DNA from 2 places in the Arthrobacter sp. T2-23 genome. Region 2 is predicted to be linked to the other one. Evidence: riboswitches for the same ligand, from Rfam matches in the RefSeq annotation. Region 2 holds a riboswitch; the other holds the start of a gene.
The links. A riboswitch is a leader RNA that binds a small molecule or an ion and turns the genes downstream of it on or off. The one in region 2 is predicted to bind glycine.
Positions count from the first base shown of each region.

Region 1: linked by a shared signal. The riboswitch ahead of gcvP (aminomethyl-transferring glycine dehydrogenase) and the one ahead of gcvP (aminomethyl-transferring glycine dehydrogenase) in region 2 are both predicted to bind glycine.

Region 1 covers NZ_AP027917.1:1,331,430-1,347,154, reverse strand. Annotated here, with positions in the region: gene ACZ5Z0_RS06140 (carbon storage regulator) at 1-49, shown strand, start outside; gene ACZ5Z0_RS06135 (flagellar protein FlgN) at 56-571, opposite strand; gene ACZ5Z0_RS06130 (sigma-70 family RNA polymerase sigma factor) at 797-1,615, shown strand; gene ACZ5Z0_RS06125 (Dps family protein) at 1,751-2,233, shown strand; gene ACZ5Z0_RS06120 (MFS transporter) at 2,333-3,910, opposite strand; gene ACZ5Z0_RS06115 (TetR/AcrR family transcriptional regulator) at 3,979-4,518, shown strand; gene ACZ5Z0_RS06110 (ribonuclease H family protein) at 4,637-5,668, shown strand; gene ACZ5Z0_RS06105 (aldo/keto reductase) at 5,736-6,614, opposite strand; glycine riboswitch at 6,772-6,870, shown strand; glycine riboswitch at 6,872-6,987, shown strand; gene gcvP (aminomethyl-transferring glycine dehydrogenase) at 7,038-9,899, shown strand; gene gcvT (glycine cleavage system aminomethyltransferase GcvT) at 9,910-11,043, shown strand; gene gcvH (glycine cleavage system protein GcvH) at 11,506-11,901, shown strand; gene glyA (serine hydroxymethyltransferase) at 11,898-13,226, shown strand; gene ACZ5Z0_RS06080 (L-serine ammonia-lyase) at 13,407-14,819, shown strand; gene ACZ5Z0_RS06075 (TspO/MBR family protein) at 14,823-15,335, opposite strand; gene ACZ5Z0_RS06070 (lipid II:glycine glycyltransferase FemX) at 15,470-15,725, shown strand, end outside.
Region 2 covers NZ_AP027917.1:74,063-89,787, reverse strand. Annotated here, with positions in the region: gene ACZ5Z0_RS00470 (hypothetical protein) at 1-299, opposite strand, end outside; gene ACZ5Z0_RS00465 (SOS response-associated peptidase) at 380-1,120, opposite strand; gene ACZ5Z0_RS00460 (mycoredoxin) at 1,315-1,572, shown strand; gene ACZ5Z0_RS00455 (S-(hydroxymethyl)mycothiol dehydrogenase) at 1,682-2,767, shown strand; gene ACZ5Z0_RS00450 (MBL fold metallo-hydrolase) at 2,764-3,411, shown strand; gene ACZ5Z0_RS00445 (methylenetetrahydrofolate reductase) at 3,664-4,542, opposite strand; gene purU (formyltetrahydrofolate deformylase) at 4,671-5,546, opposite strand; gene ACZ5Z0_RS00435 (amino acid permease) at 5,591-7,060, opposite strand; glycine riboswitch at 7,217-7,314, opposite strand; glycine riboswitch at 7,598-7,697, shown strand; glycine riboswitch at 7,699-7,795, shown strand; gene gcvP (aminomethyl-transferring glycine dehydrogenase) at 7,833-10,697, shown strand; gene gcvT (glycine cleavage system aminomethyltransferase GcvT) at 10,708-11,829, shown strand; gene gcvH (glycine cleavage system protein GcvH) at 11,884-12,267, shown strand; gene glyA (serine hydroxymethyltransferase) at 12,264-13,583, shown strand; gene ACZ5Z0_RS00410 (L-serine ammonia-lyase) at 13,675-15,087, shown strand; gene ACZ5Z0_RS00405 (hypothetical protein) at 15,096-15,275, shown strand; gene lipA (lipoyl synthase) at 15,364-15,725, shown strand, end outside.

The sequences.
Region 1 (15,725 bases), 1.3 Mb from region 2:
CGCCTTGCGCGGGTTACTTCCCCCGGCGGCCGCCCGCCCCGTTGACTGACGGCGGCTAGCGGGAGTTCGCGTCGTCGCCGAGGTACTGGGCCATCAGCGGCTGGCTGGCGCGGCGCGTAATGGCCAAGGCACGTTCAAGGTTTCCCGCCATCGTCAGCTGCTCCAGCAGCGCGGCCGAATCGCCGGAACCGGCGGGCAGCTGCCGGCTTTGAAGCATCTCCTCGCTGGCGCGGGCCGTGTCGCCGAGCCGGGCTAACAACTGGCGCAGACCGTCCAGGTGCTCCTGCAGGACCGTCGGCCAGGCACCCGGCGGGGCGGCCGCGATCAGTTCAACCAGGGTCGCCTGCGCCGGCAGGCCCCACTCGGCCGCCACAGCCGCCGATTCGACATGCCTGGCGAGGGCGTCGAAGCGCAGGCGGTCCAGTACCGACTCGACCTCGGACGCGGTGAAAGTCAGCCAGTGGGTGTTGCCGGCAGCCACGTGCAGGCGCTGGGTTTCCAGCCTGAACAGGAGTAGTTCCAGCTGCCGCCGCTCCTGCCACAGTGCCGCCGAAAGATCCCCTACACCCATGGGCCCCATTCCCTTGCCATCCCGGCCAAATTGCGGCTTTCCGCATTTTCCGCCAAGCTTTTCCCTGAGGGTACACGCAGATTCCAGATCAGGTGATAGGTTTCGTTCTGGGTGCTGCGCCCGAGCTTCGAACACCGCCTCCCATGGGGGGAGTGCGGGACCGTTTGCGGGTGCGGTTCTCAGGGTTTTAAAGCTCCTGATCCGGTCTCATGGGGGGACACACTATTGAATCGCGTGGAACGCAACGAGATGGTCACCCAGCACCTTCCGCTGGTGGGTTATCTCGTCTCAGATTTGTGCTCGAAGGCGTCCCACCTCTCGCGCGATGATTTGGCGTCGGCCGGCGCCGTTGCCTTGATTACGTCGGCAGACTCCTTCGACCCGGACCTTGGCGTGCCTTTCGGCGCCTTCGCCCGGCGTCGCATCCTTGGCGCCTTCGCGGACGAGATGCGGGCCAGTGACTGGGCCACCCGCTCCGCGCGCCGCCGGATCAAAGAGACCATGTCCGTCCAGGAGACCCTTGCGGCCGCCCTCGGCCGCACGCCTTCGGTGGATGAGATTGCCTCCGCGCTGGGCGTCCAGCAAAGCGTGGTGGAGGCGGCGCTGGCAGATGCGTCCCGCACCCTCACGCCGCTCGACGACGCCGTTGTGGACACGCTGGCAGCGGAAACCCTGTCGCCGGAGCACTCCGTGCTTGCTGACGAACGTCTCCAGTACCTCCGGGCCGCCGTGAAATCCCTGCCCGAGCGAATGCGCTACGTGGTCGAGGAGATCTACTTCGGCGACCGCACCGTCAAGGATCTGGCAGCCGAACTGGGTTCCACGCACGCCGCCGTGTCGCAGCAGCGCGCCGAAGCGATCCGCCTGATGCGTGACGGCCTTACCGCCCACTACGCGGACGACCCGGACCAGGGCTTCGAACCGCAGTCGCGGATCACGCCGCGCCGCCGGAACGATTACCTTGCCCAGTTGTCCGACGCGACTGCCGGAGGGATCACCCGGGCCATCTTCCCGCAGGGGCCGATGCTGAACCAGGCCGTCTAAGGCCATTCCGGTCCGTTACTAAGCTCACTTAGTAAGCTGACCGTGAAATTCCGCCGCGGCCGTCGCGGGGGCGTCCTCACTGGGGTAGCGTCTGAGGCATAACGCCGTACCAGACGTTCCAATCAAGGAGGATGCATGAAAGCAACACCCACCCTGACAAGCAACCTGCAGGCCGTTCTCGTGGACCTCATTGAACTCCATGTCCAGGGCAAGCAGGCGCACTGGAACATCGTGGGCACGAACTTCCGCGACCTCCACCTTCAGCTGGACGAGATTATCGAAGCTGCCCGCGGTTTCGCCGACGACCTGGCCGAGCGGATGCGCGCCCTGCACGCACTGCCGGACGGCCGCAGCTCGACGGTTTCCAAGTCCACCGCTCTGGCGGAATTCCCTGCCGGCCTGATCAACACCAAGGACGCGATCGACAAGATCGTCGCCGCGCTTGAGGCCGCCGTCGGCACCATGCGCAAGGTGCACGACGAGGTGGATGAGGAAGACCCCACCACCGCCGACCTGCTGCATGAATTCATTGCCAAGTTCGAGCAGTTCGCCTGGATGGTGAACGCCGAAACCATGCGCGCGTCCGCCAGCGTCACCACGCCAGACACCAAGAAGTAGCAGGCCAGCGCGCCCTCCAAGCGCCCGGCGCCGGGTTCCCACCCGGCGTCGGACGTTCGCTTTTAAGTGACCAGGCGGGGCGCCGGCTGACGCTCCCGGTTAGCGCGCCGTCGGCACTTTCCGCAGGACCACGGCGGCCAGGACGGCGGCGCCGGCCATCAGCACCAGCGCGATGGCGGCCGTGATGTGGACGCCGGAATCGAAGGCGCTCCTGGCGGCAGCCGTCACGGCCTCCGCCAGCGGTGCCGGGAGGGCCCGGGCCAGCTCGGCCGCCCCGGCAAGGGTTTCCCCCGCCTGGTGGACCGCCCCGGGGCCGGCCTGGGCGACGTCGGCGGGAAGCTGCAGGTTGCGTTGGTACGACGCCGTGAGAATGGAGCCGAGGATGGCCGTGCCGAGCAGGGAGCCGACCTCGTAGCCGGTTTCCGAAATGGCCGCCGCGGCGCCCGATTTCACTGCCGGGACCGCCCCCAGGATGAGGTCGTTGGAGATAGTTTCGGCCGCGCCGACGCCCAGGCAGAGCACCAGCAGGGCGGCCAGCAACAGCCCCGGGCCGGCACTGTGGTCGCCCAGGGCCACCAAGGCATATCCCGTGGCGCTCAGCAGCAGTCCGCCCGCGACCACAAAGCCCGGGCGGATCTTGCGCACCAGCGGCACCACGAGCAGCCCCGCGACGACCGTGGCGGCCAGGGCCGGGACCATCGCCAGGCCGGACTCCGACGGTGACTGGCCCTCCAGCAGTTGCAGGTGCTGGGCGAGGAAGAGGATGAACCCGTTGTAGGAAAACAAGGCCAGGACGTTGGCTGTGATGGCGGTGCTGAAGACAGGGTTGCCAAAGAGGCTGAGGTCCAGCAGGGGAGCGGCCGACGCCGATGCCGCCAGCCGGCGCTGGCGGCGGACGAAGGCGTAGCCCATCAGCAGGCCGACGCCGAGGGCGGCCAGCGGTTCCGGCGCCGGGCCGTGGGTCGCCAGGATCTTGATGCCGTAGACCACCGGGACCATGGCAAGCAGGGACAGTGCGATGCTGGGCGCGTCCACGGGGCCTGGGTTTGGGTCGCGCGATTCCGGGATCAGGGCCGGCCCCAGGACCATCAGCGGCAGGATGATGGGCACCGCGACGAGCAGGACAGCACCCCACCAGAGGTGTTCCACCAGCCAGCCGCCCAGGATCGGTCCCAGTGCGGCGCCAGCGGAGAAGCCGGCAGCCCAGATCGCCACCGCGAGCCGGCGCCGGTTGGGTTCCGGGAAGATGTTCCTGATCAGCGACAGCGTGGATGGCATCAGCATGGCGCCGAAGAAGCCGAGCCCTGCCCGGCCTGCGATCAGCCACGCCGCACCGGGGGCAAAGGCCGTCACCGCGGAGACTGCTGCGAAGCCCGCACTGCCGACAAACAGCAGCCGGCGCCGACCGATCCTGTCGCCCAGGCTGCCCATCGCCACCAACAGGCCGGCCAAGACCAGCGGATACGCATCGACAATCCAGAGCAGTTCCACGCCGGTGGCATCCAGGCTGCGGGCAATCGCCGGTAGCGCGAAGGTCAGGGCCGTGTTGTCCACGGCCACCAGCAGTACCGGGAACATCAGCAGGGACAACGCCAGCCAGTCGCGCCAGGGCGTGCGCGGCGCCGGCTCGGCGGCCGCTGGCGGGCGGGCGTGTGCGGACAGGGATGCGGTGGTCATGGAGGTTAACTATACCGTCTGGACGGTATAGTTAAGAAATGCGCTTCCTGACAGGCATGATGTAACCCATGGCCAGAAAACCCGTCGCCCGCGAAGCCGTCCTCGACGCCTTTGAATCCCTGCTCATCGCCGAGGGGGAACGCGCCGCGACGCTGGATGCGGTGGCCCGGCTGGCAGGCGTCTCCAAGGGCGGCCTGCTGTACCACTTCCCGAACAAGGAGGCCATGGTCTCGGTGCTGCTGGAGCGCCTGGACCGGCTCCTCGCGGAGGACCTCGACGCCATGGCGGCCGCTCCCGAAGGCGCCGCGGCCTACTTCATCAAGTCCTCGGTGTGGGCCGACACCCCGCTGGACCGGGTGTTCGTGGCCGCCACCCGGCTGGCCGAAGTCGCGCACGCAGAGACCCTGCGCCGGATGGCCGGCGTCCAGGCCAGCTGGCTGGCGCTGCTCGCGGCCGACGTCGGGCCCGCGATGGCGAAGGCCGTGCTGTACATGGGGGACGGGCTGTACTTCAATGCCATGCTGGCGCGCGGCCCCGGCGAGGGGCCGCTGACGGAGGCCGGCGACGTCGAGAGGCTGCTGGCCGCCGTCGAGCGGCTGCGCGCCTGAGCCCCCAGCCCTTATTGTCGGACCTCGCGGTTAGCCTTCCTTCCAGTAACCCCGGACGCCGTCCGGGACCTGCCAAACAGGGGGAAGTATGACCGCGCAGACCATTTCACCGGCGCCAATGAGAACGACGGTTCCGAAGCCGTCGGCACCGATGCGGCGCGGGGTGATGCTGGCGGAGGTCCGCAAGCATCACCTGGCGAGCATCGTGGAAGTCGCGGCCACGGTCCAGTTCGGTCTGGGCTGCTGGGCGCTGGCCCCGGTCGGCGGAGCCGCGGCAGCCTCCGCCGGAACGGCCGGTCCTAAGGATCCTCCCCTCGTAACGGGAACCGCGGCCATCGGCCCGGGTGCGGACCACTGCTACCGGCGAATCGCGATGGAGGTGCTCCTGGCGCTGCTGGAGCGGCGGCCGGGCGCCGGTCCGCACGGCGCCGAGGCTGAGCTGCGCGCGGTAGTGCGGGTGGTGGCATGCCGCCGGCTCCTGCTTGAGCTCCGCAGGCAGGTGTCGGAACTCGGGCTGGCGGAGGCAATCTCCCTCGCTGAAGTTTCCTGCAGTAGCGATGGGAGGACTGAAGCGGCCGTCCTGGCCGGGCTGTCCGCCGGAGGGGGAGTGGTGGATGTGGTGACAGACGCCTCCAAAGGCAGAGGAATGACCGTTGGCCTGGGCTGGGTCGTCGCGACCGGCGAAGGCAGCAGCTTCCGGACGGGGGCCGGAACCGCCGTGTGCTCGAGCGTCCTGCACGCGGAGCTCAAGGCCATGCGCAAGGGCATCCAACTGGCGCTGTCCCTGCACCCCGCCCTGCGCGGTGGACTCGGAACCCTCCGGCTCTTCAGCGACAGCCGGGGTGGACTGGAACTGGTGCGCCGGGGCCTGGCGGGGTCCCTCCCGGCCGGCGGGTCCGGCGTCGTCCGCGGCGAGGTCGGCCGGATTTGCGCCCTGCTGTCGGGACCCTCGGCCGAGCTGTGCTGGGTCAAAGGGCACGCCGGAGATCCGTTGAATGAGGTGGCGGACCGGCTTGCTGTTGTGGCCCGGCGTTCCCGGGAGGCCGGGTTGGACGCCGCGCAGGCGGCGGCCCTGCGCTCATCCATCGAACGCGATGCCCCCGCCGCCGTGCAGCAGCACAGTCGCTGTCATTTCCGCCTGGCCGCGTGACAGGGCTCGCGCGGCGTCGACGCCCCGCACGCTGCCGGTCCGGGGACGTGGTGAGGTCTGCTGGCTGTCAGGTCGAAGCGGGCCAGTCGGAGCCGACAGCGCGCCAAGCGCGGTCGATGCCGTCCAAGGCTGCGGCCGGAAGCGGACCTTGGCTGGCGGCCATGAGGTTCCGGCGAAGGTGGTCCAGCTTGGCCGTGCCGGCAATAGCGGTGTGCACGCCGGGGGCATACACGGTGAAGCGCAGGGCGAACTCGGCCCAGTCCATGTCCCCCGGGTCGAGCTCCAGAGCCTTTAGCCGCTCCCAGTAAAGCTCGGCGTAGTTCCCGGCCGGACGCTCGGCGAACCGCCACGGCGCATTCGCGATCGGGCGCTTGGCGATGACTCCCAGTTCGGGGCGCCGGCCGAGAACGTTTCGCAAATTCCACTGGTCGGCGATGTTGACACTGGTTTCGATGGCGCCGAACCGGCCGGACTCCACGGCGAAGGCAAGAGGCTCATTGTCGCCGCTGTAGCCGGCGATGCCGATCTTGCCGGCGTCGACGGCCTGGTCCAAGGTGTCCTGCAGCTCTCCGCGCCGCAGGATGTCCAGCGGGCAAGAGTGCAGATAGAAGATGTCGATCCGCTCCGACCGGGTCAAGCGCAAAGACTGTTCGATGCTCTCAAGCACGCTGCCCGGGGACCAATCCCGCTGGCCGTTGATCTTCGGCCCGCCCTTGGTGGAGAGCACGAACTCATCCCGACGTCCGCCAAGGTGCCGGCCAATACGCTCCTCGCTCAGCCCGTAACTGGCCGCAGTATCGATCAGCGTGACGCCCAGATCCAGTGCTCCGTTGAGCACTTCTGCGGCTTCGGCCTCCGTGACATCGCTTTCGCCGATCTGGCCGGCGCCGAGCCCCACAATGGAGACCTCCAAACCGGTGGCCCCGAATGCCCTCTGCTCCAGCATGAATTCTCTCCTCGTCTCGAAACCGCCCGCACCGCCGCATCTGGGCGACCGCTCTACCGTAACGCTGAAGCGGTCCGGGCGCCGGAGTTTGCGGACGCGTCTCCGGCATAGGACAATAGAAGTTGTGACTGCGGTCACGAGCAACTGAATATGCCTTTGATCTGCGGCGGGAGAGTTCTGCAAGTAGGTACAAGCAGGCGCCGTAGGAGCAAACCCTCCCCAGGAATCTCTCAGGCCCATGTACCGCCGCGGCAAGGCAACTCTGGAAAGCAGCAAGCGCGTCTCGTGACGCGCCGTGCTCACCGACGGTGCAAGCGGAGCCCGGCCAAAGCGGCTCCGCGGAAACTCTCAGGTCCAATACAGAGCGGGGAGGAACCCGAATCAATGTGGCGTACCCTCGCCGCCTTAGTTATGGAGTTCCTTGTGACTGTTACCTCAGCCTCCACGTCCTTCGTTGACCGGCACATCGGCGCGCGCCGCCAGGCCGACGTCGACACCATGCTGAAGGCTGTCGGCTACGACACCGTCGACGCGCTGGTGGATACCGCCGTTCCGAAGGACATCCGGCAGGACTCCGACCTGGCGCTCGCAGCAGCGCTGAGCGAAGTCGAAGTGCTGGCCGAACTGCGCAAGCTGGCAGCCAAGAACAAGACCGCCGTGCAGATGATCGGCCAGGGCTACTACGACACCGTCACCCCGGCCGTGATCCGCCGCAACATCCTCGAAGCCCCGGCCTGGTACACCGCCTACACCCCCTACCAGCCGGAAATCTCACAGGGCCGGCTCGAGGCGCTGCTGAACTTCCAGACCATGGTCCAGGACCTGGTGGGCCTGCCGATCGCCAACGCCTCGCTGCTGGACGAAGCCACCGCCGTCGCCGAGGCCGTTCTGATGATGCGCCGGGCCAACAAGAATAAGACGGCCCACGACGGCAAAACCGTCCTCGACGCCGACTGCCTCCCGCAGACCATCGCGATCGTCAAGGGCCGCGCCGAGGCCCTCGGCTTTGAGGTTGAGGTCGCAGACCTGTCCAAGGGTCTGCCCGACGGCGTCATCAACGGCGTCGTGCTGCAGCAGCCCGGTGCCTCCGGCCGCGTGTTCGACCACTCGGCCGTCATCGCTGACGCCAAGGAACGCGGCGCGCTCGTCACTGTCGCCGCGGACCTGCTGTCCCTGACCCTGATCACCTCCCCCGGCGAACAGGGCGCGGACATCGCCGTCGGCTCCGCGCAGCGCTTCGGCGTCCCGCTGTTCTTCGGCGGCCCGCACGCCGCCTACATGGCCGTCCAGAAGGGCCTGGAGCGCTCCATGCCCGGCCGCCTCGTGGGCGTCTCCAAGGACAACGCCGGCGTCCCCGCCTACCGTCTGGCCCTGCAGACCCGCGAGCAGCACATCCGCCGCGAGAAGGCCACCTCCAACATCTGCACCGCCCAGGCATTGCTGGCCATCGTGGCCTCCTTCTACGCCGTCTACCACGGCCCCGACGGGCTGAAGGCGATCGCCGAAACGGTCCACGGCCACGCCAGGACCATCGCCGCCTCGCTGAAGGCCGCCGGCCTGGCCGTCCAGCACGCCTCTTTCTTCGACACCGTCACGGTCTCCGTGCCGGGCACGGCCGCGGACATCATCGCCGCAGCCGACGCCAGGGGCATCAACCTGCGCGCCATCGACGCCGACACGGTGGGCATCTCCGCCGATGAGGCCACGACCGGGACAATCGTCGCCGACGTTGTCGCCGCCTTCGGCGCCAGCGTCGCAGACAGTGCCGCAGGCACGGACACTGCGTTCGCACTGGACGCGGCTGTCGAACGCACCTCCGACTACCTCCAGCACCCGGTCTTCCACACGCACCGCTCCGAGACCCAGCTGTTGCGCTACATCCGCAGGCTATCGGACCGGGACCTCGCGCTGGACCGGACCATGATCCCGCTGGGTTCCTGCACCATGAAGCTGAACGCGACGGCCGAGATGGAAGCCATCTCCTGGCCGGAGTTCGCCTCCATCCACCCCTTCGCGCCCGAATCCCAGACGGCCGGCTGGCGCGAACTGATCGAGGACCTCGAAGCCCAGCTGACCGAGATCACCGGCTACGACCAGGTCTCCATCCAGCCCAACGCCGGCTCCCAGGGCGAGCTCGCCGGGTTGCTCGCCATCCGCGGCTACCACCTCTCCCGCGGCGACGCCCAGCGCAACATCTGCCTCATCCCGGCCTCCGCGCACGGCACCAACGCCGCCTCCGCAGTGCTGGCCGGCATGAAGGTCGTCGTCGTAGCCACCGCCTCCGACGGCACGATCGACCACGCGGACCTCACCGCCAAGATCGAGCAGCACAAGGACGAGCTCTCCGCGATCATGATCACCTACCCCTCGACGCACGGCGTGTACGACGCGGACGTCCGCGAAGTTTGCGACGCCGTCCACGCCGCCGGCGGCCAGGTCTACATCGACGGCGCCAACCTCAACGCCCTCGTCGGGCTCGCCCAGCCGGGCCAGTTCGGCGGCGACGTCTCGCACCTGAACCTGCACAAGACCTTCTGCATCCCGCACGGCGGCGGCGGACCCGGCGTCGGCCCGGTCGCGGCCAAGGCACACCTGGCCCCGTTCATGCCGGGCAACGCGGCCGATCCGGCCAACGGCGCCGAGGGCACCCCGATCTCCGCGTCCCGCTACGGCTCGGCCGGCGTGCTGCCGATCTCCTGGGCGTACGTGAAGCTCATGGGAGGGCAGGGCCTGACCGAGGCCACCAAGTCGGCGCTGCTCGCGGCGAACTACATTGCGTCGCGGCTCAACGACCACTTCCCGGTGCTCTACACCGGCGAGGGCGGCCTCGTGGCCCACGAGTGCATCCTGGACCTGCGCGAGCTCACGGCCAAGACCGGCGTGACCGCCGAGGACGTCGCCAAGCGCCTGATCGACTACGGCTTCCACGCCCCCACCCTCGCGTTCCCCGTGGCGGGCACCCTGATGGTCGAACCCACCGAGTCTGAGGACCTCGGCGAGATCGACCGGTTCATCACGGCCATGATCGCCATCCGCGCCGAGATCGACCAGGTGGCCCACGGTGACTTCAGCGTCGAGCACAGCCCGCTGCGCAACGCCCCGCACACCGCGGCCGCCGTGATCAGCACCGACTGGGAGCGCAGCTACCCGCGCGAACAGGCGGTCTTCCCGGTCCACACGCTCAAGCAGGACAAGTACTTCCCGCCGGTCGGCCGAATCGACGGCGCAGCCGGTGACCGCAACCTGATCTGCTCCTGCCCCCCGCTTTCCGAATTCGAAAACTAAGGATCCCCCGATGAGTGAGAAATACACTGCCCTGTACGAAGAGCACAAGAAACTCGGCGCCTCCTTCACGGACTTCGGCGGCTGGCAAATGCCGCTCAAGTACGAATCGGAACTGGCTGAACACCACGCCGTCCGCAACGCCGCGGGCCTTTTCGACCTCTCCCACATGGGCGAAGTCTGGGTCACCGGCCCCGACGCCGCAGCCTTCCTGGACTACGCCCTCGTGGGCAAGATCTCCGCCATGGCGGTCGGCAAGGCCAAGTACTCGCTGATCTGCAACGAGGACGGCGGCATCATCGACGACCTCATCACCTACCGGCGCGGCGACCAGAAGTTCCTGGTGGTCCCCAACGCCGGCAACGCAGCGGTCGTGGCCGCGGCCCTCGCCGAGCGGACTGCAGGCTTTGATGTCACGGTCGAAGATGCCTCCGCCTCCACCTCGCTGATCGCGGTCCAGGGCCCCAAAGCGGAAGCCATCCTGCTCCGCCTGGTCCCCGCGGCCCAGCACGAGCTCGTCACCGGCCTTAAGTACTACGCCGCCGTCGACGTCCCGTTTATGTTCGGCGGGGCCAGCCAGGACCTCCTGCTGGCCCGCACCGGGTACACCGGCGAGGACGGCTTCGAAATCTTCGTCTCCAACGACGACGCCGCCGCCCTCTGGCAGGCGCTCATCGCCATCGCCGAGGAGGGCGAACTGACCCCGGCCGGCCTCGCCTCCCGCGATTCGCTGCGGCTTGAGGCCGGCATGCCGCTCTACGGCAACGAACTCTCGCTCGAAGGCGACCCGTTCGCCGCCGGACTCGGCCCCGTCGTCGCGCTCTCCAAGGAAGGCGACTTCGTCGGCAAGGCAGCCCTGGCCGAACTCAAGGCGGCCGGCGCCGGATCCACCTCCGGCCGCAAGCTCGTCGGACTCAAAGGCCTCGGACGCCGGGCCGGCCGCGGCCACTACCAGGTCCTGAAGGACGGCACCACGGTCGGCGAAGTCACCTCCGGCCAGCCCAGCCCGACCCTGGGCTACCCCGTCGCGATGGCCTACGTCGACGTCGAGTTCACCGAACCCGGCACCGCACTGGACATCGACTTGCGCGGCAAGAGCGAGCCGTTCGAAGTTGTCGCACTGCCGTTCTACAAGCGCGAAAAATAGCCCGGCGGGGGCCTGTCCCGGAGCGGTGGCTGGCTCCGGGACCGGCCGGCGGTTCCCGGCTCCGGGACCGGCGGGCCCCGGTTTTCACGCGTGCTCGCTCGTCCCTCGCTTAGACGCACGCTTTCGAAAACCGCGGCCGGCCGGCCCCTCGAGGACAGCTCACCTTTCAGGACAAGCCGCCACACCTAGACCAACAGGAACCAGCGCCTTCGAAAGCCAAAGGTGCTGGGGCCCCTACCGCCTACCGCGGCTCGGCCCTAGAAAATTCGCACGGCCAGTGTTTCTTTCCGGAGGCAGCGGTTGGCCCCGAAAACTGAACTGAATAGCGGCGGGTGAGGGGATTCCGGAAGCGTGCGTCTAAGCGAGGAACGAGCGAGCACGCGGAGGAATCGCCTCATCCGCCACCCAACCCAGCCACACTTAAAGTGGCCCCACGACTTTTCAAACGTAAAGGAAAAACACATGGCAAAAGTTGCCCCTGAACTGCAGTACTCCGACGAGCACGAGTGGGTTGCCCGTGACTCCGGCAACGCCGGATCAAACATTGTGTCCATCGGCATCTCCGCGGTCGCCGCGGATGCCCTGGGCGACATCGTCTACGTTGACCTGCCCGAGGTCGGTTCCGCGGTGACCGCGGGGGAGACCTGCGGCGAGGTCGAGTCGACCAAGTCGGTCTCGGACCTGTACGCGCCGGTCACCGGCGAGGTCACCGAAATCAACGCCGCCGTCGTCGACGACCCCGCACTGATCAACAGCGATCCCTACGGCGCCGGCTGGCTCTTCAAGGTGGCCGCCGAGTCCGACGGCCCGCTGCTCACCGCACAGGACTACGCCTCCAAGAACGGCGGCGAACTGTGAGCGGGGCAGCGACGGGGACCGAAACGGTGTTCGAGCAGGTCGTTTCCCCGTCCCTGGACGCGGAGCTGTCCGTGTTGGATCCGGAGATCGCCGCCAGGATCGACGCCGAGCTGGGCCGCCAGCGCGACGGCCTGGAGATGATCGCCTCGGAAAACCACACCGCCAGGGCCGTGATGCAGGCGCAGGGTTCGGTGCTGACGAACAAGTATGCCGAGGGTTACCCGGGCAAGCGCTACTACGGCGGTTGCGAGCACGTGGACGTCATTGAACAGCTCGCGATCGACCGGGTCAAGGCCCTCTTCGGCGCCGAGTACGCCAACGTCCAGCCGCACTCCGGTGCGCAGGCCAACGCCTCCGTGATGCACGCCCTGATCCGTCCGGGCGACACCATCATGGGCCTGAACCTGGCACACGGCGGCCACCTCACGCACGGCATGAAAATCAACTTCTCCGGCCGGCTCTACAACGTGATCCCGTACCAGGTCCGGGAGGATGACCACCGGATCGACATGGCCGAGGTGGAGCGCCTCGCCCAGGAACACAAACCGCAGCTCATTGTTGCCGGCTGGTCCGCGTACGCGCGCCAGCTCGATTTCGCCGAGTTCCGTCGGATCGCCGATTCGGTGGGCGCCTACCTGATGGTGGACATGGCGCACTTCGCCGGGCTCGTCGCGGCCGGACTGCACCCCTCGCCGGTCCCGCACGCGCACGTCACCACCTCCACCACGCACAAGACCCTCGCCGGTCCGCGCGGCGGCATCATCCTGACGAACGACGCCGACATCGCCAAGAAGATCAACTCCGCGGTGTTCCCGGGCCAGCAGGGCGGCCCGCTCGAGCACGTCATCGCGGGCAAGGCCGTGGCCTTCAAGATCGCCGCGTCCCCGGAATTCAAGGAACGCCAGGAACGTGTCCTCGCCGGTGCCCGGATCCTCGCCGAGCGCCTGGTCCGGCCGGACGTCACCGCGAAGGGGATCAACGTGATCTCCGGCGGCACCGACGTGCACCTGGTCCTGGTGGACCTGCGCAACTGCGAGCTCAACGGGCAGGAAGCCGAGGACCGCCTCGCGGACATCGACATCACCGTCAACCGCAACGCCGTCCCGTTCGACCCGCGCCCGCCGATGGTCACCTCGGGCCTGCGGATCGGCACCCCGGCGCTGGCCACCCGCGGCTTCGGCGAGGCTGCCTTTGCCGAAGTCGCGGACATCATCGCCGAGGCTTTGACCGCCGACGCCGGTGCGGACCTCTCCGGTCTCCGCACCCGGGTCGAGGCCCTCGCCGCAGCCCACCCGCTCTACCCGTCGGTTGCTAACCTAGGTTGACCGCTTCCCGGGGCCGATCTCTTTCGGGTTTGGCTCCGGGCCCGGCGGACCGGACTTTTCACGCGTGCTCGCTCGTCCCTCGCTGAGACGCACGCTTTCGAATAGCCCGGCTCCGCCGGCCCCTCGAGGGCAGCATACCTGCCACTCCAGCCCCACACTTATCCAGTTAGGAACCCGGCCATGGCTGTTGGCGTCTTTGATCTTTTTTCCATCGGGTTGGGGCCTTCGAGTTCGCACACCGTAGGGCCCATGCGGGCCGCGGCGGTGTTCGCCGGGGAGCTCAAGGCCTCGGGGGTCCTGGAGCGTGTGGCGTCGCTGCGGGTGGACCTCTACGGGTCCCTGGCCGCGACCGGCCACGGGCACGGGACCATGACGGCCATCCTGCTTGGCCTCGAGGGCTACCACCCTGAACTGATCCTCCCCGAGGAAGTGGAGGAGCGGCTGGCCGCCATCGCCGAGAGCGGGAAACTGCAGCTGGCCGGCGCCGTCACCCTGCCCTACGGCGTCAAGGACATGGTGCTGCGGCCGCTCACCATCCTGCCCCGGCACACCAACGGCATGACGTTCACCGTTGCCGACGCCGACGGCGAAACCCTGCACAGTGCCACCTTCTTCTCCGTCGGCGGCGGCTTCATCGTCCGCGACGGCGAGGAAGACGCCGCGCTGAAGGAACTCGACGAATCCAAGAAGGAATTGCCGCTGCCGTTCCGCACCGCCGCGGAACTGCTCGAACACTGCCAGGCCCGGGGCCTCTCGATCGGCGAGGTCATGTTCGTCAACGAACGTGCCTCCCGCACCGAGGAGGAGATCCGCGAAGGCCTCCTGCACATCTACTCGGTGATGGCCGAGTGCGTGGCCACCTCCCTGAAGCGCGAGGGGCTGCTGCCCGGCGGGCTCAAGGTCCGCCGCCGCGCCCCCGACTGGCACGAACGCCTGCTCAAGGAAAACGCCGACCAGGACCCCGACTACCGCGACCCGAAGTACTGGCAGGAATGGGTCAACCTGATCGCCCTGGCCGTGAACGAGGAGAACGCCTCCGGCGGGCGTGTCGTCACCGCCCCCACCAACGGCGCGGCCGGGATCATCCCCGCGGTGCTCTACTACGCGCTGCACTTCGCCCCCGGGATGGACAAGGCCACCCAGGCCGACCGCGACGAGACGATCGTCAAGTTCCTGCTGACCGCCGGTGCGATCGGGGTGCTGTACAAGGAACAGGCTTCCATCTCCGGGGCAGAGGTCGGCTGCCAGGGCGAGGTGGGCTCGGCGTCGTCAATGGCTGCCGCCGGGCTGGCCGAAGTCATGGGCGGCACGCCGCAGCAGGTCGAGAACGCCGCGGAAATCGCGATGGAACACAACCTGGGCCTGACCTGTGACCCTATCGGCGGGCTGGTGCAGATCCCCTGCATCGAACGCAACGCGATCGCCGCGGCGAAGGCCATCAACGCGGCCAAGATGGCCCTGTGGGGCGACGGCACGCACCGCGTCTCGCTCGACGAGGTCATCGTGACCATGCGCGAAACCGGCAAGGACATGAGCTCCAAATACAAGGAGACCGCCATGGGCGGACTCGCCGTCAACGTGGTGGAGTGCTGAGGCTCAGTTGTTCAGCGCCGCCCACAGGTTCAGGGACGAGGCGAACACGATCCAGCTCAGGTAGGGGAGCATCAGCAGCCCCGCGGCAGGGCTGATCGGCCCGAATCTCACCACGGTGACGGCCACGGCGACCGCCAGCCCGACGATGATCACCAAGCCGATCCACAGCGCCGGTGTGCCGAACGCCGGGTATAGGGCGAAGAAGGCCGGCGTCCACAGGAGATTCAGCACCAGCTGGGCGCCGTAGACGGTGAGGGCCGCCCTTGTCCCGGGGGACCGGCTGCGCCACACCAGCCAGGCGGCTACGGCCATCGCGATGTAGAGCAGCGTCCAGACCGGCCCGAAAAGCCAGTTCGGCGGGGACCACGGCGCCTTGTCCGCGGCGGCGTACCAGCCGTCGACGTTGGCTGCGGAGGCCAGCCCGCCGAGTGCCGCAACCAGTCCGGAAGCGCCCAGCAGTGCGAGCAGGACCAGCACCTGCCCAACGGGGCCCCGGGGTTCCGGCTGCTCATGCATACCCCCAGAGTATTCCCGGCCCGGCGGGCGGCACAGGGCCGCGGGACCCGGACCGCCCCGGCCCCCGATAGACTTGGGACTGCATGCCAGCCATGCCGCCGATGCTCGTACCGCAATGATTGGATGCCGCCCCCTTGCGTGAATTCACTGCCCGTTTTGCCTCAGCCGAAGAGATCGCCAACTGGGATGCCCACGTCACGGCGAACCCCAATGGCGGCAATCTCCTGCAATCGGAGGCCTTTGCCGAGGTCAAGCAGCACTTTGGCTGGAAGCCCCTGCACCTCGTCTATGAGACCGCTGACTACACGAGCTACAACCTCATCCTGGAGAAGTCCTTCCCGCTGCTCGGCAAGCTCTGGTACCTGATCAAGGGCCCGGACGTGGCGTCCG
Region 2 (15,725 bases):
TTTGCCGCCTGTACGACGCTTTCGAATGAATCGCTGACGCGCGGCTCAAACACAGTCGAGGAAACGGAACGCCGGTGGTCCCTGACCTCCACATACAACAACGCAAATGAGATTCCCGCCAGAAGCAGGTTGATCCATTCCGGGATGGTAATCCACACCCCGAGGAGGCCGATCAGAGCGAGCACCGTGCTGAGTACGATCCACCGCAGCCCCCTGGCCGTTCGTTTTATTCGATAGACCACGGTTGCCGACTCACGACCGATAATTGTCACCATTGCCCCCTTGGTGGAACCAGACATAGACCGACATAAACGTACCTTCGCCCCAGCCTGCACACCGGCAATGACCCTACGCTGAGCCAGGCGTGTTGGGACCTCCCCTAGAACAGGCTCCCCACCGGCTGAATCAACTCCGGGGAATCGTTCTTCACGTTTCCGACGGCGGTGCCGACGGCGTCGATCGTCCAGCCCTCCGCGACATCGTGCGCGCCGGCCCGCACCAGCCCCACAAGGCCGGCGGCATCGTCGGCCTGCGGATCCAGCCACATCGCCATCGTCTCCCGGTCCATCGGCAACGGAACCCGGTCATGCAGGGCCGTCAGTTCCGCGAGCATGCCTCCGGCGAAGCCCTCCGGCGGGGAGTCGGTGGTCAGGATCGACGTCGAGAGCAACCAGCGCTCCGGATCCCCCTCGGCTTTGGACGGGTCCTTCCACCATTCATAGAGGCCCGCAAAGACCACCGGACTGCCGTCCTTCGGGTGTACGTAGTAGGGCTGCTTGCCGCGGCCTTCGCCCTTCCACTCGTAGTAGCCGTCCGCCGGTACGGCGCAGCGCCGGGTGCGGGTGGCCTTGCGGAACGCGGGTTTCTCCAGCACGCTCTCACTGCGCGCGTTGATCATCTTCGAGCCGATGCCGGGGTCCTTGGCCCAGGACGGCACGAGTCCCCAGCGTGCAATGTGCAGTTGCCGCACCCGACGGGCGGACGACTCGCCGTCCACCAGCCGCTCGAGGAGGATCGGTACGTCCGCGGTAGGGGCGACATTCCACGATGGAGGGATGACCACCTCCTCCTCGAGTTCGGCGTCGAATTCGGCCAGCAGGTCCCCGACGGCCCGGGCCATCACGTAGCGTCCACACATGGCACCAGCATGCCACCGGGCCAATTCGTTGTCATCCGCAGTCGCCGGGTCGCGCCCAGCGGGAATAGCGGCTCCCGGGTTACGGTTATTGCAGATAACGTACGACTTTTGTCGGCAACCGGCGCTGCCACCCACACCGTCAAGCAGCGTCGTCAACGAGCTTTGAGGAGAACTTCGTGGACTTCACCCCCGATTCCGGCACCATCACCATGTTTTCGACCACCTGGTGCGGCTACTGCAACCGGTTGAAGAAGCAGCTTGATGCCCAGGGCATCGGCTACACCGAGATCAACATCGAGGAAGTCGAAGGCACCGCCGAACTCGTGGAGAAGCTCAACGGCGGCAACCGCACCGTGCCCACCGTGCTCTTCCCGGACGGCACCGCGGCCACCAACCCCTCAGCGGCCGAGGTCAAGACCCGCCTCGCGGCCTAAGCCTCTCAGGACCCACCACCACACCACGTGCGGCGCGGACTCCCGGCTAATCCCAGGAGCCCGCGCCGCGCCGTTTCCCTGACGGAAGCGGTGATGAAAGGAGCCACCCATGGTCCACAAAGTCAAGGGCGCCGTCGTCCGGTCCAAGAACGCACCCGTCACTCTCGAGACCATCCTGGTCCCGGATCCCGGACCCGGAGAGGCCCTGGTGGACATCCTCACTTGCGGCGTCTGCCACACCGACCTGCACTACAAGCAGGGCGCCATCAACGACGACTTCCCGTTCCTGCTCGGCCATGAGGCCACCGGTGTGGTCAGCGCTGTCGGCCCCGACGTCACCGAGGTGGCCCCCGGCGACCGGGTGGTGCTGAACTGGCGTGCCGTCTGCGGCGAGTGCCGTGCCTGCCGCCGCGGCGAACCGCAATACTGCTTCAATACGCACAACGCCGCGCAGAAGATGACCCTTGAGGACGGCACCGAACTCACCGCGGCGCTCGGCATCGGCGCCTTCGCCGAGAAGACCCTCGTCGCCGCCGGCCAGTGCACCAAGGTGGACCCCGACGCCGACCCCGCCGCGATCGGCCTGCTCGGCTGCGGCGTGATGGCCGGCCTGGGCGCCGCCATCAACACCGGCAACGTCCGGCGCGGCGATTCCGTCGCCGTGATCGGCTGCGGCGGAGTGGGCGTCGCGGCCGTGGCCGGTGCCGCGCTCGCCGGCGCCACCACCGTGATCGCGGTGGACATCGACGCCAAGAAGCTCGAGCGAGCCAAGGATCTCGGCGCGACCCACACCGTGGACTCCTCCGCCGTGGACCCGGTCGAGGCAATCCGCGAACTGACCGGCGGCTTCGGCGCCGACGTCGTGATCGACGCCGTGGGACGGCCCGAGACGTACAAGCAGGCCTTCTACGCCCGCGACCTCGCTGGCACGGTCGTGCTGGTGGGCGTCCCCAGCCCGGAGATGACCCTGGAACTGCCGCTGCTGGACGTGTTCGGCCGCGGCGGCTCACTGAAGTCCTCCTGGTACGGCGACTGCCTTCCGTCCCGCGACTTCCCCATGCTGATCGACCTGTACCGGCAGGGCCGGCTGGATCTGGACGCCTTCGTCACCGAACGCATCACGATCGACCAGATCGAGGAAGCCTTCGAGAAAATGCACTCCGGCTCCGTGCTGCGCTCGGTGGTCGAGCTGTGAGCGGCGCCTCGGTGGACGGGCTCCGGATCGAGCAGCTGGTCACCTCCGGGACGTTCTCGCTCGACGGCGGCACCTGGGACGTCGACAACAACGTCTGGATCGTCGGCAACGACCAGGAATGCGTCGTGATCGATCCGGCGCACGACGCCGCTGCCATCGCGGCCGCCGTCTCCGGCCGGACCGTCAAGGCCATCCTGCTCACCCACGGCCACGACGACCATATCGCCGCGCTGGGCGGATTCCGGGGCCTGGTCAACGCTCCGGTCTACCTGCACCGGGACGACTGGATGCTCTGGGATCGGGTCTTCCCCGGGACCGAGCCGGACCGCGCGATCGAAGACGGCGACACGTTCGACGTCGCCGGCGTGCGGCTGGTGGCGCTGCACACGCCGGGGCATTCACCCGGCTCGGTCAGCTTCTTCTTGGCGAGCGAGGGCACGGTCTTCACCGGCGACACGCTGTTCCAAGGCGGCCCCGGGGCCACCGGCCGGTCCTTCAGCGACTTCCCCACCATCATCGAGTCGATCAAGGCCCGGCTGCTCACGCTGCCTGCGGACACGCTGGTGCGCACCGGGCACGGGGACACGACGACGATCGGCGCCGAGGCGCCCAAGCTGGAGGACTGGATCGCGCGGGGCCACTGACCCGGTGGGCGACGGTTCCCTTTTACCCCACTTCCACGAAAATGTGGTCGTCCCGGTGGAACATGCGCCGGCCCTCCATGCCGATGAAGAGGACCCACAGCACTGATCCGTCCGGCGTTGCGCCGTCCACTGTGCCCCGTCCGAGGAACCTCCTGTCGGCGGTGATCTGAACCGGCAGACCACGCGGGAGTGCCGCCCAGGGCAATCGCAGACCGCGCGGAGAGACGCCGGCGGCGCCCTCGGGCGTGTCCATCAGCCGCGTCCCGGCGTCGCGGCTGCCGGCGCTGCGGCGTTTTTGGCCCTGCGGACGGCCGCGTACGGTTCGAGGTTGTTGAACGTGTAGAGGTGGACACCGGCCAAGGCCGGCTGGACCGCCGACAGCTCGGACACGAGTCGTTGGGGAGAATAGTTGCCACCGTCCAGCAGCCGGCGGGCGAGCGGGCCCTTGCGGCTGATAAAACGCAGGGACGGCCCCACGCCGATCTTGGTCGCCAGGGAGACGAGTTTGGTCCGGGGGACGGACCCGGCGACTCCGGCCCACACCGGCAGCGTGACGCCCTCGCGGCGCAGCAACTCCACGTACCAGCTGATCCGGGCGCCCGAGAAGCACATCTGCGTGACCACGCTGGAGGCAAGATGCTGTTTTTCCAGCAGCGCATCGAGCATATGGAGCTGGCTCTGCTTCGGGTGCCCTTCCGGGTAGCCTGCGACGCCCGCTGCGATCCGCCCGCCGGAAAGCTCGGCAATGTCCTCCAGCAGGCGGGCACTGGTCGGGTAGGGGCCCGCTGCCTGCGCCGCGTCGCCGCCGATGGCGAAGACCTCGGTGACCCCGGCAGCCTCGCAGTCCCGGAGGATGCCGGCGAGTTCCGCGCGGCTTTCGAGGCTGCGGGCCGCGAGGTGCGGCACCACGCCGAAACCGAGCTGGCCAAGCTGGACTGTCGTCTTCACCGTGGGCTTGACCCCGTGATGCGGAAGGCAGGTCACGGTGAGTTTCGAGCCCGCCGGGAGGGTTGCCTGAACCCTGGCGACGATGCCGTCAGTGGGAACGATTTCCAGCCGCGTGGGAACCTCGGGATCGTTTCCGGCGGGCTGGGTTGAAGGGGAAGTGGACGTAAGAGAATGAACCGTCACGAAGTACTCCAAGGAATGGCCGGCGCAACGCGCCGGAGCGGACAGGGCCGGAACGGACGGAACCGGACCCGGCAGGTTCACCATGCGAAGCCCCGGACGAGGGGGCTTCGTACGGTCGGGGGGACGCGTCAGCGAAGGATGACGGTCCTGTTGCCGGAGAGAATGATCCGTCCTTCGGCATGCCAGCGGACGGCGTTAGTCAGGGCCTTGCATTCGGCGTCCCGGCCCACCGCCACCAGGTCAGCAGGCGTGTAGGTGTGGTCCACCTCGATCACCTGCTGGGCAATGATGGGTCCCTCATCCAGCTCGGAATTGACGTAGTGCGCGGTGGCCCCGACGGTCTTGACGCCCCGTTCGTATGCCTGGTGATAGGGCTTGGCGCCCTTGAAACTCGGCAGGAACGAATGGTGGATGTTGATGGCCTTGCCGGCGAGGCGGCCCGTGAGATTGTCGCTCAGGACCTGCATGTAGCGGGCAAGGACGACCAGTTCCACGTTGTAACTGTCCACCAGTGAGAGCAGCGTTGCTTCGGCCGCGGGCTTCGTTTGCTGGCTCACCGGCACGTGGTGGAACGGAATGCCATGCCAGGTGACGAGATCCTCGTGGTCCTGGTGGTTGGAGACGACGGCCACGATTTCGACGGGCAGTTCGCCGATGCGGGCGCGGAACAGCAGGTCGTTGAGACAGTGTCCGTACTTGGACACCATGACCAGGATCCGCTGTTTCCGGCCGTGGCGTTCCAGCCGCCAATTCATGTCCCACTCAGTGGCCACCGGAAGGAAATCCTGCCGGAGTTCTTCGACGTCGGCGTCCGCTACCCCCGCTGAGACGAAGTGCACGCGCATGAAGAAGTGCTGTTTTTGCCGGTCACCGAACTGCTTGATGTCGATGATGTTGCAGCCGTGGGCCAGCAGAAATTCCGAGACGGCGTGGATGATTCCGGGTGATTCGGCGCAGTCGAGGGTGAGGACAAATTCCGTGCCGGGCGCCACCGGCTTTTCCAACGCGGGGCGGGAGGACGGGGCGGCTGGTGTGGCGGGTCCGGTTGTCACAGGCTGTCCACCGCCTGGCGTCCGCTGGCAACATCCTGCTCAGACTGGAGTTCGTCCTGGAATGCCTGGTACCGCGCCAGGTGGGCCGGGCGGCGGCGCAGGACGAACCATGCCGCGCCGAGAATGATGAACCAGACGGGGGTCACCAGGAGCGCGGTGAGGGTGTCCGGCTGGGTGGTCAGGGTCCAGAGCACGAAGGCGAAGAAGGCGAAGACCACCCACACCATGGGGACACCGCCGGGCATCTTGAACTTCGAGGAGGCATGCAGGTGCGGGCGGCGCCGGCGAAAGGCAAGGTAGCTGGCCAGGATGATCGACCAGACGAACACGAAGCAGACGGCGGAAACGGTGGTGACCATCTCGAAGGCCTTGCCGATGTTCTCCCCCGCGTACATCAGGACCACACCGGCGAGCAGCAGCACGCAGGACAGGAACAGCGCATTCTGGGGAACCTTGCGGCGCGACAGGGCACCGAATCGGACCGGCGCATCCCCTTCCTGGGCCAGGCCGTAGACCATCCGGGAGGTGGAGTAGATGCCGGAGTTGGCCGAGGACATCGCCGAGGAAAGGACCACCAGGTTGACGACGGTGGCAGCGGCCCCGAGGCCGGCCAGGGAGAACATGGCGATGAAGGGGCTGTGTCCGGCGGCGAACTGGGTCCAAGGGATGACGGACATGAGGATGATGAGGGCGCCCACGTAGAAGAGCAGTACACGGACCGGGATGGAGTTGATGGCCCGGGGCAGGTTCTTCTCCGGGTCCTTGGCCTCTGCGGCAGTGGTGCCCACCAGTTCGATGCCCACGAAAGCAAACACGGCGATCTGGAAGCCGGCGACGAAGCCCATGAACTCATTCGGGAAGAAGCCCCCGTGGCTCCACAGGTTGCTAAATGTGGCGGGTCCGGCGTCGGAGCTGAATCCGCTGAAAATCATGAACAGGCCCACGATTATGAGCGCTGCAATGGCGATGATCTTGATGAGCGCGAACCAGAACTCGGTTTCGCCGAAGGCCTTTACCGTGGTCAGGTTCAGCAGCAGCAGGATGGCGACGGTGACCAGTCCGGGGATCCAGAGGGGCAGCCCGGGCCAGAGCTCCTGGGAGTATCCGGCGATGGCGATAACGTCGGCGATGCCGGTGATCACCCAGCAGAACCAGTAGGTCCAGCCGGTGAAGAAGCCGGCCCACGGGCCGAGCAAATCCGCGGCGAAATCGCTGAACGACTTGTAGTGCAGGTTGGACAGCAGCAGCTCACCCATGGCCCGCATGACGAAGAACAGCATGAAGCCGATGATCATGTAGACGAAGATTACGGAGGGGCCGGCCGCCGAGATGGTCTTGCCGGAGCCCATAAACAGGCCGGTGCCGATGGCGCCGCCGATTGCGATGAGCTGGATGTGGCGGTTGCTGAGCTGGCGCTCGAGGTGGGGGGCTTCAACCGGAGCCAAAGGTGGTCGGTGAATCGTCATGAGGAACTCCATCGTTCAAGTGGCATTTCGGTGCCACGATGATTCGGGTTCCTCCCCGCTCTGTCTTGGACCTGAGAGTTTCCGCGTTCCTGCCCCCGCAGACCCGCTTGCACCTTCGGTGAGCCAGGAACCTGCCTGGCTGCTTTCCAGAGTTGCCTCGCCGCGGCGGTACGTGGGCCTGAGAGATTCCTGGGGAGGATTTGCTCCTACGGCGCCTGCTGCATGTACCGGCAGGTCTCTCCCGCCGCAGATCATAGGCATTTTCATTTGTGAATGTTACGGAAGGCTTAGTGGCTTGGAGGTTAGCTCCGATCAAAAGCGCGCCGTCGTGGGTGCGGTGCCCCGGATGTGCCGGGACCTTCAGCCACCATGACCGGAACAGCCTTGAAGGACATCGTCCGGCCGAATCAGTGTGTGATGGGTCACTCGGAAAAGTCAAGCCCCGCAATTGTGACATTGCCAGGCGGCGGCGGTGTTGCCCCTCCCCCGGATGGCATGTACGGTGTGAGGCGAATCACCACATTCGAATATGCCTTTCGAGCCGTGGCGGGAGAGTCCTCCCCGTCACCCACGGGCAGGCGCCGTAGGAGCAAATCCTCCCCAGGAATCTCTCAGGCCCATGTACCGCCGCGGCGAGGCAACTCTGGAAAGCAGTCAGGAAAGTCCCTGGCTCACCGACGGTGCAAGCGGACAAAGGTCCGCGGAATCTCTCAGGTCCAATACAGAGCGGGGAGGAACCCGGTCCCCTCCGGCGCCTTGCGCCGGCCAAACCTTGGAGTTCCTCTTGACGGCTCAATCTATTTCATCCAATTTCGCCGACCGCCATATCGGCGCCCGCCGCGAGGCCGACGTCGACACCATGCTGAAGGCTGTCGGCTACGACAGTGTTGACGGCCTGGTAGATACCGCTGTTCCCGATTCCATCCGCCAGGAAAAGCCCCTCACTTTGGACGGCGCGCTCAGTGAAGTCGAGGTGCTGGCCGAGCTGCGCAGGCTGGCAGCGAAGAACAAGACCGCTGTGCAGATGATCGGCCAGGGCTACTACGACACCGTCACCCCGGCCGTGATCCGCCGCAACATCCTCGAAGCCCCGGCCTGGTACACCGCCTACACCCCCTACCAGCCGGAAATCTCGCAGGGCCGGCTCGAGGCGCTGCTGAACTTCCAGACCATGGTTCAGGACCTCACCGCGCTTCCGGTTGCCAACGCCTCCCTCCTCGACGAGGCCACCGCCGTCGCCGAGGCCGTGCTTCTCATGCGCCGCGCCAACAAGAACAAGTCCGCCCTCGACGGCAAGACCGTCCTCGACGCCGACTGCCTCCCGCAGACCATCGCGATCGTCAAGGGCCGCGCCGAGGCCCTCGGGTTCGAAGTTGAGGTCGCCGACCTGTCCGAGGGCCTGCCCGAGGGCGTCATCAACGGCGTCGTCCTCCAGCAGCCGGGAGTTTCCGGCCGGGTCTGGGACCAGTCCGGTGTGATCGCCGAGGCCAAGGAGCGCGGCGCACTGGTCACAGTGGCCGCGGACCTGCTTGCCCTGACACTCATCACTCCCCCTGGCGAACAGGGCGCGGACATCGCCGTCGGCTCAACCCAGCGCTTCGGCGTGCCGCTGTTCTTCGGCGGCCCGCACGCGGCGTATATGGCGGTGCGCGAGGGCATGGAACGCACGCTCCCGGGCCGGATCGTCGGCGTCTCCAAGGACAACGCCGGCGTCCCCGCCTACCGGCTGGCACTGCAGACCCGCGAGCAGCACATCCGCCGAGAGAAGGCCACGTCCAACATCTGCACCGCGCAGGCGCTGCTGGCCATTGTGTCCTCGTTCTACGCCGTCTACCACGGCCCGGACGGGCTGAAGGCGATCGCAGAGACCGTCCACAACAACGCCCGAGCCCTGGCCGCCACACTGAAGATTGCCGGCCGGGAACTGGCGAGCGACTCCTTCTTCGATACCCTCACGGTCCGTGTGCCGGGCAAGGCCGCGAAGGCCGTCGCCGCCGCCGACGCCCGGGGCATCAACCTACGGCCCATCGACGCGGACACAGTTGGCGTGTCCGTCGATGAAACCACGACGCCGGAGGTCCTCTCCGCGGTGGTCGTCGCCTTTGGCGCCGGTCCGCTCGTGCAGGCCAAGGGCTTCGAACTGCCCGGGTCGGTGCTGCGCACCTCCGACTTCCTGCAGCACCCGGTCTTCAACACGCACCGCTCCGAAACCCAGCTGTTGCGCTACATCCGCAAGCTATCGGACCGGGACCTCGCGCTGGACCGGACCATGATCCCGCTGGGTTCCTGCACCATGAAGCTGAACGCCACGGCCGAGATGGAAGCCATCTCCTGGCCGGAGTTCGCCTCCATCCACCCCTTCGCCCCGGCCTCCCAGACCGAGGGGTGGCGCGAACTCATCAGCGGCCTCGAGGCTGACCTCGCTGAGATCACGGGCTACGACCAGGTCTCCATCCAGCCCAATGCAGGCTCCCAGGGCGAGCTCGCCGGGCTGCTCGCCATCCGCGGCTACCACCACTCCCGCGGCGACGCCCAGCGCAACATCTGCCTCATCCCGGCCTCCGCGCACGGCACCAACGCCGCCTCCGCAGTGCTGGCCGGCATGAAGGTCGTCGTCGTAGCCACAGCCTCCGACGGCACGATCGACCACGCGGACCTCACCGCAAAGATCGAGCAGCACAAGGACGAGCTCTCCGCGATCATGATCACCTACCCCTCGACGCACGGCGTGTATGACGCGGACGTCCGCGAAGTTTGCGACGCGATCCACGCCGCCGGCGGCCAGGTCTACGTCGACGGCGCCAACCTCAACGCCCTGGTGGGCCTGGCCCGGCCGGGCCAGTTCGGCGGCGACGTCTCGCACCTGAACCTGCACAAGACCTTCTGCATCCCGCACGGCGGCGGCGGACCCGGCGTCGGCCCGGTCGCGGCCAAGGCACACCTGGCCCCGTTCATGCCCGGCGACGCGAACAAGCCCGCCGGCCAGGGCGGGGCAGGTGCGGCCATCTCGGCGTCCCGGTACGGCTCGGCCGGCGTGCTGCCGATCTCCTGGGCCTATGTGAAGCTCATGGGAGGGCAGGGCCTGACCGAGGCCACCAAGTCGGCCCTCCTGGCGGCGAACTACATTGCGTCGCGGCTCAACGACCACTTCCCGGTGCTCTACACCGGCGAGAGCGGACTCGTGGCCCACGAGTGCATCCTGGATTTGCGGGAACTCACGGCCAAGACCGGCGTGACCGCCGAGGACGTCGCCAAGCGCCTGATCGACTACGGCTTCCACGCCCCCACGCTTTCCTTCCCCGTGGCGGGCACCCTGATGGTGGAGCCCACCGAATCCGAGGACCTGGCGGAGATCGACCGCTTCATCGAAGCGATGATCACCATCCGGCAGGAAATCGACCAGGTAGCCAACGGCGATTTCACGCTGGAGAATTCTCCGCTGCGCAACGCGCCCCACACGGCGGCCGCCGTCGTCTCTTCCGACTGGGAGCGGGCGTACCCGCGCGAGCAGGCGGCATTCCCCGTCCACACGCTCAAGCAGGACAAGTACTTCCCGCCGGTCGGGCGCATCGACGGCGCCGCAGGCGACCGCAACCTGGTCTGCTCCTGCCCCCCGCTTTCCGAATTCGAAAACTAAGGATCCCCCGATGAGTGAGAAATACACTGCCCTCTTCGAGCAGCACAAAAAAGCCGGCGCCTCTTTCACGGACTTCGGCGGCTGGCAAATGCCGCTCAAGTACGAATCGGAACTGGCTGAGCACCACGCTGTCCGTAACGCCGCGGGTCTGTTCGACCTCTCCCATATGGGCGAGGTCTGGGTCAGCGGCCCGGACGCCGCAGCGTTCCTCGACTATGCCCTGGCCGGGAAGCTCTCCGCCGTGGCCGTAGGCAGAGCCAAGTACTCGCTGATCTGCCAGGAAGACGGCGGCATCATCGATGACCTGATCTCCTACCGGCGTGCTGAGGACAAGTACCTGGTGGTCCCCAACGCCGGAAACGCTGCGGTAGTGGCCGCGGCACTGGCCGAGCGGGCTGCAGGCTTTGACGTGACGGTGGAGGATGTCTCCGCCGAAACCTCGCTGATCGCGGTCCAGGGCCCCAACGCGGAAGCCATCCTGCTGACGCTGGTTCCGGCCGGGCAGCACTCGCTCGTCACGGAGCTCAAGTACTACGCCGCGGTTGAGGTTCAGATCAACGGACAGGACCTGCTCCTCGCCCGTACGGGCTACACCGGTGAGGACGGCTTCGAAATCTACATTCCCAACGAGGACGCCGCCGGTCTCTGGGAAGCACTGCTGGAAGCCGGCGCCGGCCAGGGGCTTATCCCCGCCGGCCTGGCCTGCCGTGACTCGCTGCGCCTAGAAGCCGGCATGCCGCTCTACGGCAATGAACTCTCCCGCGAAGGCAACCCGTACGCCGCAGGCCTGGGACCGGTCGTCTCGCTCGTCAAGGAGTCGGACTTCGTCGGCAAGGCAGCCCTGGCCGAACTCAAGGCGGCCGGCGCAGGTTCTACCACCGGTCGCAAACTTGTGGGCCTCAAGGGCCTGGGCCGCCGGGCCGGCCGCAGCCACTACCCGGTCCTGAACGACGGCAACGTGGTCGGCGAAGTGACCTCCGGACAGCCGAGCCCCACCCTGGGATACCCCGTCGCGATGGCCTACGTCGACGTCGAGTTCACCGAACCCGGCACCGCACTGGACATCGACTTGCGCGGCAAGGCCGAGCCGTTCGAAGTCGTGGCGCTGCCGTTCTACAAGCGCGAAAAATAGCCCGGCCACCGGCCGGTCACGAAACCACCAAAACGAACTCAAGGATTGATAGACATGAGCAAAGTAGCAGCTGAACTGAAGTACTCCGCGGAACACGAATGGGTCGCCGCTGACGGGTCGGGACCGGCCGGGATCGGCATTTCCGCCGTCGCCGCGGATGCCCTGGGCGACATCGTCTACGTTGACCTGCCCGAGGTCGGCTCCGCGGTAACCGCGGGGGAGACCTGCGGCGAGGTCGAGTCGACCAAGTCGGTCTCGGACCTGTACGCGCCGGTCACCGGCGAGGTCACCGAGGTCAATGACGCTGTTGTGTCCGATCCGGCCCTGATCAACAGCGATCCGTACGGCGCCGGCTGGCTGTTCAAGGTCGCCGTGGCCGGGGAAGGCCCGCTGATGTCGGCAGAAGAGTACGCTGCGGCCAACGGCGGCGAACTGTGAGCGGGGCTACGGCGGCAGGCACCCTGACCGCCTTCGAGCAGGTCGTGTCCCCGTCCCTGGACGCGGAGCTGTCCGTGTTGGATCCGGAGATCGCCGCCAGGATCGACGCCGAGCTGGGCCGCCAGCGCGACGGCCTGGAGATGATCGCCTCGGAAAACCACACCGCCAGGGCCGTGATGCAGGCGCAGGGTTCGGTGCTGACGAACAAGTACGCCGAGGGTTACCCGGGCAAGCGCTACTACGGCGGTTGCGAGCACGTGGACGTTATTGAACAGCTCGCGATCGACCGGGTCAAGGCCCTCTTCGGCGCCGGGTACGCCAACGTCCAGCCGCACTCCGGTGCGCAGGCCAACGCCTCCGTGATGCACGCCCTGATCCGTCCGGGCGACACCATCATGGGCCTGAACCTGGCACACGGGGGCCACCTCACGCACGGCATGAAGATCAACTTCTCCGGCCGGCTCTACAACGTGATCCCGTACCAGGTCCGGGAGGATGACCACCGGATCGACATGGCCGAGGTGGAGCGCCTGGCCCAGGAACACAAACCGCAGCTCATTGTTGCCGGCTGGTCCGCGTACGCGCGCCAGCTCGATTTCGCCGAGTTCCGTCGGATCGCCGATTCGGTGGGCGCCTACCTGATGGTGGACATGGCGCACTTCGCCGGGCTCGTCGCGGCCGGACTGCACCCCTCGCCGGTCCCGCACGCGCACGTCACCACCTCCACCACGCACAAGACCCTCGCCGGTCCGCGCGGCGGCATCATCCTGACGAACGACGCCGACATCGCCAAGAAGATCAACTCCGCGGTGTTCCCGGGCCAGCAGGGCGGCCCGCTCGAGCACGTCATCGCGGGCAAGGCCGTGGCCTTCAAGATCGCCGGGTCCCCGGAGTTCAAGGAACGCCAGGAACGTGTCCTCGCCGGTGCCCGGATCCTCGCCGAGCGCCTGGTCCAGCCGGACGTCACCGCGAAGGGGATCAACGTGATCTCCGGCGGCACCGACGTGCACCTGGTCCTGGTGGACCTGCGCAACTGCGAGCTCAACGGGCAGGAAGCCGAGGACCGCCTCGCGGACATCGACATCACCGTCAACCGCAACGCCGTCCCGTTCGACCCGCGCCCGCCGATGGTCACCTCGGGCCTGCGGATCGGCACCCCGGCGCTGGCCACCCGCGGCTTCGGCGAGGCAGCCTTTGCCGAAGTCGCGGACATCATCGCCGAGGCTTTGACCGCCGACGCCGGCGCGGACCTCTCCGGTCTCCGCACCCGGGTCCAGGCCCTCGCCGCAGCCCACCCGCTCTACCCGGCTCTCTAGCCAGCCCTGGTGGTCTGGGCCTGTCCAAGCATTGGGGGTTGGACAGGCCCAGCCACCGACATTCGAAGCAATACTCAGTGAGGAACCGACAATGGCTGTTGGAGTCTTTGATCTCTTTTCCATCGGGTTGGGGCCTTCGAGTTCGCACACCGTAGGGCCCATGCGGGCCGCGGCGGTGTTCGCCGGGGAGCTCAAGGCCTCGGGGGTCCTGGAGCGTGTGGCGTCGCTGCGGGTGGACCTCTACGGGTCCCTGGCCGCGACCGGCCACGGGCACGGGACCATGACCGCGATCCTGCTTGGCCTCGAGGGCTACCACCCTGAACTGATCCTCCCCGAGGAAGTGGAGGAGCGGCTGGCCGCCATCGCCGAGAGCGGGAAACTGCAGCTGGCCGGCGCCGTCACCCTGCCCTACGGCGTCAAGGACATGGTGCTGCGGCCGCTCACCATCCTGCCCCGGCACACCAACGGCATGACGTTCACGGTCTCCGACGCCGACGGCGAAACCCTGCACAGTGCCACCTTCTTCTCCGTCGGCGGCGGCTTCATCGTCCGCGACGGCGAGGAAGACGCCGCGCTGAAGGAACTCGACGAATCCAAGAAGGAATTGCCGCTGCCGTTCCGCACCGCCGCGGAACTGCTCGAACACTGCCAGGCCCGGGGCCTCTCGATCGGCGAGGTCATGTTCGTCAACGAACGTGCCTCCCGCACCGAGGAGGAGATCCGCGAAGGCCTCCTGCACATCTACTCGGTGATGGCCGAGTGCGTGGCCACCTCCCTGAAGCGCGAGGGGCTGCTGCCCGGCGGGCTCAAGGTCCGCCGCCGCGCCCCCGACTGGCACGAACGCCTGCTCAAGGAAAACGCCGACCAGGACCCCGACTACCGCGACCCGAAGTACTGGCAGGAATGGGTCAACCTGATCGCCCTGGCCGTGAACGAGGAGAACGCCTCCGGCGGGCGTGTCGTCACCGCCCCCACCAACGGCGCGGCCGGGATCATCCCCGCGGTGCTCTACTACGCGCTGCACTTCGCCCCCGGGATGGACAAGGCCACCCAGGCCGACCGCGACGAGACGATCGTCAAGTTCCTGCTGACCGCCGGTGCGATCGGGGTGCTGTACAAGGAACAGGCCTCGATCTCCGGCGCAGAGGTCGGCTGCCAGGGCGAGGTGGGCTCGGCGTCGTCAATGGCTGCCGCCGGGCTGGCCGAAGTCATGGGCGGCACGCCGCAGCAGGTCGAGAACGCCGCGGAAATCGCGATGGAACACAACCTCGGCCTGACCTGCGACCCTATCGGCGGGCTGGTGCAGATCCCCTGCATCGAACGCAACGCGATCGCCGCGGCGAAGGCCATCAACGCCGCCAAAATGGCCCTCTGGGGCGACGGCACCCACCGCGTCTCGCTCGACGAAGTCATCGTGACCATGCGCGAAACCGGCAAGGACATGAGTTCCAAATACAAGGAAACCGCCATGGGCGGACTCGCCGTCAACGTCGTCGAATGCTGAGGGCTGCGATGGACATTAACCGAGCCAGACGGCCGCGACGGTACGGGCGCAAACCCGCCGGCCAAGCCCTGGTCACGCACCAGAACCGGCACCGCTACCGGCTTGGGGAAGCCTGGGCCGTTGGCCTCACCGGCTTTGCCGCCCTCACAGGGATCCTCTACGCCGCCAGCGTGTACACCCAGTGGTAACGGCCCCCGCTCCCGGACCGCCCCCGACCACGGGGGTTCGGAATATTTCGACGCAGCCCTAACCGGCTCACTGACGAAGGAAAAACAGATGACACTGGCACCAGAAGGCCGGAAGATGCTGCGGATCGAGCAGCGCAATGCGGCCACCCCGGTGGAACGGAAGCCCGAGTGGATTAAGGCCAAGGTCCAGATGGGCCCGGAGTTCGTCCAGCTCAAGAACCTGGTCAAGAAGGAAGGCCTCCACACGGTATGTGAGGAGGCCGGCTGCCCGAACATCTTCGAGTGCTGGGAAGACAAAGAGGCCACCTTCCTGATCGGCGGCTCCGAATGCACCCGGCGCTGCGACTTCTGCCAGATCGATACCGGCAAGCCCTCCCCCGTGGACATGTTCGAACCCACCAAGGTGGCCCGCTCGGTCCAGGCCATGGCCCTGCGCTACGCCACCGTCAC